2 regions of the Saccharothrix australiensis genome follow, and region 1 is predicted to be linked to the other one. Evidence: riboswitches for the same ligand, from Rfam matches in the RefSeq annotation. Region 1 holds a riboswitch; the other holds the start of a gene.
What was found. A riboswitch is a leader RNA that binds a small molecule or an ion and turns the genes downstream of it on or off. The one in region 1 is predicted to bind cobalamin.
Positions count from the first base shown of each region.

Region 1 (3,573 bases):
CGGGTGTCGTCGGCGAGGCCCAGCGCCTCCCGCAGCCCCGGCAGCGCGGCGACCTGGCCCGCCCAGACCTGCTTGGCCTGGAGGATCGACAGGACGAGGTTGACGCGCGTCTCGCCGGTCGGGGCCTCGCCGAGCACGTGCAGGCCGTCGCGGATCTGCACGTCCTTGACCTCGCACAGCCAGCCGTCGACGTGCAGGATCAGCTCGTCGAACTCGGCGTCGTGCGGCCGGTCGGAGATGCCCAGGTCGTGGTCGAGCTTCGCGGCCTGGATCAGCGTCCAGATCTGCGCCCGGATGGCGGGCAGCTTGGCCGGGTCCATCGCGGCGATGTTGCCGTGCTCGTCCAGCAGCTGCTCCAGGCGCGCGATGTCGCCGTAGCTGTCGGCGCGGGCCATCGGCGGCACCAGGTGGTCGACCAGGGTGGCGTGCGCGCGGCGCTTGGCCTGCGTGCCCTCGCCCGGATCGTTGACCAGGAACGGGTAGATCAGCGGCAGGTCGCCCAGCGCCGCGTCCGGGCCGCAGCCCGCCGACATGCCGACCGTCTTGCCGGGCAGCCACTCCAGGTTGCCGTGCTTGCCGACGTGCACCACGGCGTCCGCGCCGAACTCGGCCTCCAGCCACCGGTACGCGGCCAGGTAGTGGTGGCTCGGCGGCAGGTCGGGGTCGTGGTAGATCGCGATCGGGTTCTCACCGAAGCCGCGCGGCGGCTGGACCATCACGACGACGTTGCCCGACCGCAGCGCGGCCAGCACGATCTCGCCGTCGGGGTCCTTCGAGCGGTCCACGAACAGCTCGCCGGGAGCCTCGCCCCAGTGCTGCTCCATGTCGGCGCGGGCGTCCTCGGGCAGCGTCCGGTACCACTCGCGGTACCGGGCGGCGGGCAGGCGGACGGGGTTGCCCTGGAGCTGCTCCTCGGTCAGCCAGTCGGCGTCCTGGCCGCCCGCCGCGATCAGCGCGTGGATCAGGGCGTCACCGTCCAGGTTCGCCACGCCGGGCAGGTCGTCGCCGATGTCGTAACCGTTGTCCCGCAGGGCCTTGAGCAGCCGCACGACGCTGGCGGGGGTGTCCAGGCCGACCGCGTTGCCGATGCGGGAGTGCTTGGTCGGGTACGCCGAGAGCATCACCGCGACCCGGCGCTCGGCGGGCGGGATGTGCCGCAGCCTGCCGTGCCGGACGGCGATGCCGGCGACGCGCAGCGCGCGTTCCGGGTCGGCCACGTAGACCGTGAGCCCGTCCTCGTCGATCTCCTTGAAGGAGAACGGGACCGTGATGATGCGGCCGTCGAACTCGGGGATCGCGACCTGCGTCGCGGTGTCCAGCGGGGAGAGGCCGTCGTCGTTCTCGTCCCACGCCGCGCGGCTGCTGGTGAGGCAGAGCCCTTGCAGGATCGGGATGTCGAGCGCGGCGAGCGCGCCCACGTCCCACGCGTCGTCGTCGCCGCCCGCCGAGGCGGTGGCGGGGTTCGTGCCGCCCGCCGCCAGCACGGTCACGACCAGCGCGTCGGCCTTGGCCAGCTCGGCGAGCAGTTCCGGCTCCGCCGTGCGCAGCGACGCGCAGTACACCGGCAGCGGACGCCCGCCCTTGGCCTCGATCGCGTCGCACAGGGCGTGCACGAACGCGGTGTTGCCGGCGACGTGGTGCGCCCGGTAGTACAGGACGGCGATCACGGGGCCTTCACCGCGGTCGGAGCCGCCCGCGGTGCGACCGCCGGTGGTGGCGCTCCCGGTGGTGTCGCTGTCGGTGGTGTCGCTGTCGGTGGTGCGGTCGTCGCCGGAACGGCCGCCGTCCGCGCGGGTGGCGTCGGACCGGTCGGCCCGCGCCGGGCGTTCCAGGACGCCCCACGTCGGCGCGGGCCGCGGGGGCGCGAACCCGAAGCCGGTCAGCAGGACCGTGTCCGACAGGAACTTATGCAGCTCGGCGAGGTTCGCCGGACCGCCGTGCGCCAGGTAGGCGTGCGCCTCCGCGCAGACGCCGCCCGGCACCGTCGACAGCTCCATCAGCGGCGCGTCGGGGTTCTGCTCACCGCCCAGCACCACCACCGGACGGGGACCGGCCAGCAGCAGGTCCAGCCCCTCCTCCCACATCCGCCGCCCGCCCAGGATGCGCACGACCACCAGGTCGACGCCCTCCAGCAGGTCGGGCAGGTCGTCCGCGGCGAGCCGGGCGGGGTTGCCCAGCCGGAAGTCGGCGCCGCTGGAACGGGCGGACAGCAGGTCGGTGTCGGAGGTCGACAACAGCAGGATCACGTGCGGGCTCCATCCCTCGGGGGTCCTCGCCCCAGGTCGTAGGGGACGGCGGGCGGAGTTCCTGACTTCCGGGCTCGCACCCGGTGACAGTGGCGGGACCGCGCCGGATTCGCACCGGCTTCCTCCTGTTGCTTCGCCGTTCGGATCTCACCCTAACGGGCCGTTAGCATCCAGCCCATGCCCCAGGACCGTGAACGCCCCGACGCCTGCCCCGGCGCGGTCGACGTGCACCGGGCCGCCGACGGCGGGCTGGCCCGCGTCCGGGTGCCCGGCGGCACCCTGTCGGCGGACCGGTTCGACGCGCTGCGCAGCGCCGCGCTGGACCTCGGCGACGGGTGGCTCGAACTGACCTCGCGGGCGAACGTGCAGATCAGGGGCCTGGCACCGGGCGCGGAGCACGAGCTGGGCGCGCGACTGCGCGACGCCGGGCTGCTGCCCTCGCTGACCCACGAGCGGGTGCGCAACATCGTCGCCGCGCCGCTGGAGGACAACCAGGACCTGGTCGACGCGCTCGACCGGGCGCTGTGTCGGGTTCCCGAACTGGCCGACCTGCCGGGCCGCTTCCTGGTCACGGTGGGTGCGGCGGTGAGCGGCCTGGGCGGTGACGTCGGGCTCGTCGGCGACGCGTTGTTCCTGGCCGGCCGGGACAGCGGGCTCCGCGTGGCGGACCCGGTGGCCGCCGTGGTCGAGGCCGCGCGGCTGTTCCAGCGGTCGCGCGGCACCGCGTGGCGGCTGTCCGAAGTGGACGGCGGTGTGCGGAAGATCACGGCCGCCCTGGGCGTGCCAGGACCGGATGCCGTTGCCCCGGCTGTGATCCCGGTCGCACCGGGCCCGGTCGGCGACCGGGTGGTGGCGGGCGTGCCGCTGGGCAGGCTCGACGCGCGGCTGCTCGCGGGCGTGCCGGTGCGGCTCACGCCGTGGCGGAGCCTGGTGGTGCCGGCGGGCGCGGACACGTCCGGCCTGTTCACCGACCCCGGCTCGCCGTGGCACGGGGTCAGCGCGTGCACCGGGCGGCCCGGCTGCGCGAAGTCGCTCGCGGACGTCCGGGCGGACGCGGCGAGGTGGATCGGCACGCCGCACACCGGCCCGGTGCACTGGTCGGGCTGCGCGCGGCGGTGTGGTCGCCCGGCGGGCGACGTGGTGGAGTTCGTCGCGACCGGCGACGGGTACGAGGAGATCAGGTGACCAGCTACATCAAGGACGGCGCGGAGATCTACCGCCGCTCGTTCGCCACCATCCGCGCCGAGGCGGACCTGACCGGGCTGCCGGCGGACGTCGCGCGGGTCGCCGTGCGGATGATCCACGCCTGCGGCATGGTCGACCTGGT
Region 1 is NZ_RBXO01000001.1:2,776,575-2,780,147, reverse strand. It holds gene cobN (cobaltochelatase subunit CobN) at 1-2,246, opposite strand, end outside; cobalamin riboswitch at 2,283-2,416, opposite strand; gene C8E97_RS12890 (hypothetical protein) at 2,424-3,431, shown strand; gene C8E97_RS12885 (precorrin-8X methylmutase) at 3,428-3,573, shown strand, end outside.

Region 2 (3,573 bases), 1.5 Mb from region 1:
GCGGTGGCGTTCGGGTGGGCGGGCTGCGACGCGGGCAGCGCGAGCGCGCCCAGACCGGTGGCGGTCAGCAGCTGCGCGGCGGAGATCGCGATCGGACCGCCGCGGCCGACGAGCGCGCGGCCCATGTAGGCGAACGCGACCGCGTAGCTGGCCGCGGCGGCCAGCAGCGCGACCGCGCCCCAGCTCAGGAGGCCGTGTTGCCGCCACGGCGCGAAGATCACCAGCACGCCGACGAACCCGAGGACGAGCCCGCCGACCCGGACGGGGGTCAGGCCGCGCTCGGCGCCCAGCAGCAGGCCGATCAGCAGCGCCCACAGCGGGGTGGTGGCGTTGAGGACGCCGGCGACCCCGGAGTCCACGGTCTGCTCGCCGATGCCGAACAGCAGGAACGGGAGCGCGTTGCAGAACAGCGCCGCGACGACGAGGCGCGCCCAGGTCGCCCGGTCGCGCGGCAGCCGCTGGCGGTGGACGGCCGCCAGGCCCAGCAGGACGGCCGCGCCCAGGGCGCAGCGGACCACCGCGATCTGGGCGGGCGTCAGCCCCGTCAGCGCGAGCTTGATCCACAGGAAGCCCGAGCCCCACAGGAGCGCCAGCACTCCCATCCGCGCCGCTGATCGGGTCGTCATGGTGTCCACGGTGCCGCAGGACGGGCTTCAAGAAAAGTTAAGACCGGTGGGACCGCGTTAAGCGCTACTTAATGATCGGAAGCCGGCGACTCCGCTTCCCCGCCGGGCGCACCGGGGCCGCGCCCTGACGACCCGGTGCCCACCGGGCGCACCGGGGACGCTCCGCTCCCCCGCCCACGCGCCGGGGAGGCGCGCCGAGTCGTGTCGGCGGGCCTCCCCGGCGGGCGGGCCGGCGTCGCGCGCCGGTCAGCGCGTGTGCACCATCAGCGAGTCCACGCCGTGCACGATCGACGCCGTCCGGAACGTCGGCCGTTCGTCGGCGAGCCGCAGGTTCGGGAACCGCCGCAGCAGCGCCGGGTAGGCGGCCCGCAGCTCCATCCGCGCCAGTTCCGCGCCGACGCACCGGTGCGCGCCGTACCCGAACGCCAGGTGCTGCGAGACCTTGCGCGCCGCGTCGAAGTCGAGCCGGTCCAGGCCCTCCCGGTTCGCGGCGCTCAGCGACACCACGACCACGTCGCCCTCGGCGATCCGCGCGCCGCCGATCTCCAGGTCGTGCTTGGCGAACCGGGGGAACGCCACCTGCACGACGCTGAGGTGGCGCAGCAGCTCCTCGACCAGCGGCGCGACGGCCTGGTCGTCGTCGCGCATCGCCGACCGCGCCGCCGGGTCGGTGATCAGGACGATCGCGCCCAGCGCCAGCATGCTCGCGGTGGTGTCGAACCCCCCGGTCAGGACACCGTCGGCCAGGCCGGCCAGCTCCTCGTCGCCGACCGCGTCGCCGTGCTCGCGGATGATCATGCCGAGCAGGCCGTCACCGGGCGAGCGGCGCTCCTTGCGGACGATCTTCTCCATGTACTTCAGCGACTCGGAGATCGCGCCCAGCGCCGAGTTCGCGCCGCCGAACAGGTCGAACCGCGCCGCCGCCAGCTCCTGGAACCGGGCGCGGTCCTCGTAGGGCACGCCGAGCAGCTCGCAGATCGTCAGCGAGGGGATCGGCAGCGCGAACTCCTTCACCAGGTCCACCGGTCCGTCGACGGCGGCCATCGCGTCCAGGCGCTCGGTGACGATCTCGTCGATGCGCGGCACCAGGCGCGACATCCGGCGCATGGTGAACTCCGGCGTCAGCAGCTTGCGCAGGCGCGTGTGGTCCGGCGGGTCGGCGAACCCGAGACCACCGGGGGTCTGCTCGATCCGCCCGACCGCCGCGCCGAGCCGCGCGTAATCATTACTGAACGCTTCTGTGTCGGAAAGCACTTTCCTCGCCTCGGCCTGGCCCGTGACCAACCACACGCGCACGCCGAACGGCACCGGCAACCGGTGCACCGGGCCGGCCTCGCTCATCCGCCCCAACTCGGCGGCCGGCACGACCCCATCCCGCTTCAACGGGACCAGCGCACGGTCCGGGAGCAGCGACAACGCCCTCGAACCGATCCTGCCCATGACCCACCGCGTCACCGAACGCCGTGCGACCCACGCCACCAATCCGTCGCGCACAGACGCCAGAGTCGCCATCCCAACACCCCTCTTCCCCAGGTTGATTCGAACGACGGTAACCGTACGTACGAGCGAACAGCATCGCGCCACAGGCGGATTGACAGCGCGTGGCCGGTGACAGACGATCGGCAATCGCGCATGAAACGGGGGAAGCCGGTCGGAATCCGGCGCTGACCCGCAACGGTAGGTCCCACGTGGACGAGCCCGAACACCCGCCGTGCGTGCACAGCTCCTGACACCGTCGAGGTCCACGGTGCGGAGTCCGGGGGAGGTCGGCGACGGCTGTCCGGGGTCCGCGCCCCTCGCGCCCGGAAAGGCCGCACCATGCCGTTGAGACGGACCGCAGCACTCGCACTGTCCGCCCTCGTCGCAGCGCCGGTCCTCGCCGCCGCGCCCGCCGCCGCCGAGCCCGTCACCACCGAGCCCGTCACCACTCGGGAGCCCGTGGCGGCCGCCGCCGGCTGGCTGGCCCGGCAACTGGTCGACGGCGAGCGGTTCGAGACCGTCATCGGGACGGACACCTACCCCGACCAGGGCCTGACCATCGACGCGCTGCTCGCGTTCGACGCGGCGGGCGTCGCGCAGGACAACGCGCGCAAGGCGCTCGCGTGGCTCGGGAAGCCCGAGGTCATCGGCGGCTACGTCACCGACGACCAGGGCTCCCGGTACGCCGGCGCGCACGCCAAGCTCGCGCTCGCCGTCCTGGCCCAGGGCGGGGACCCGACGGACTTCGGCGGCGTCGACCTGATCGCCGGGCTGACCGCCCTGCAGGCACCGTCCGGCCGGTTCACCGACCGGACGACGCCCCCGACCGACTACACCAACAGCTTCACGCAGTCCATCGCGGTGATCGCCCTGGAGCGGCACGACGCCGCGCCGGGCGTGGCCGTGGACTTCCTGGCGAACAGCGCCTGCCCGGACGGCGGGTTCCCGCTGAAGTTCGAGCAGCCGACCTGCACGTCGCAGGTCGACGCCACCGCGATGGCCGTGCAGGCGCTGCTCGCCGCGGGCCGCACCGCCACCGCCACCGAGGGCCTGGACTGGCTGGTGACCCAGCAGGCGGACGACGGCGGGTTCCGCGACAACGGGCTGCCCGGCGACCAGGGGACCACGAGCAACGCCAACAGCACCGGGCTGGCCGCGCAGGCGCTGCGCGTGGGCGGGCGCACCGCCGCCGCGGACCGGGCCGTCGCCCACCTCACCGGCCTCCAGGTCGGGTGCGGCGACGACCGGACGGCGGGCGCGATCGCCTACGACGGCGCCGGCTTCAAGCCGGGCAACGCCGTCCGCGCCACCACGCAGGCCGTCCTGGGCCTGTCCGGGGTGGGCCTCGCGGAGATCTCCTCGGCGGGCGACAAGCCCGCCGCGCCCGTGCTCGACTGCACGACCACCACCACGACGACCACGACGACCACCACGACGACGGAAGAGCCCGCTCCGTCCACTTCGGACA
Region 2 is NZ_RBXO01000001.1:4,276,515-4,280,087, forward strand. It holds gene C8E97_RS18435 (DMT family transporter) at 1-626, opposite strand, end outside; gene C8E97_RS18440 (cytochrome P450) at 873-2,138, opposite strand; cobalamin riboswitch at 2,216-2,354, shown strand; gene C8E97_RS18445 (prenyltransferase/squalene oxidase repeat-containing protein) at 2,445-3,573, shown strand, end outside.
Region 2: linked by a shared signal. The riboswitch ahead of C8E97_RS18445 (prenyltransferase/squalene oxidase repeat-containing protein) and the one ahead of cobN (cobaltochelatase subunit CobN) in region 1 are both predicted to bind cobalamin.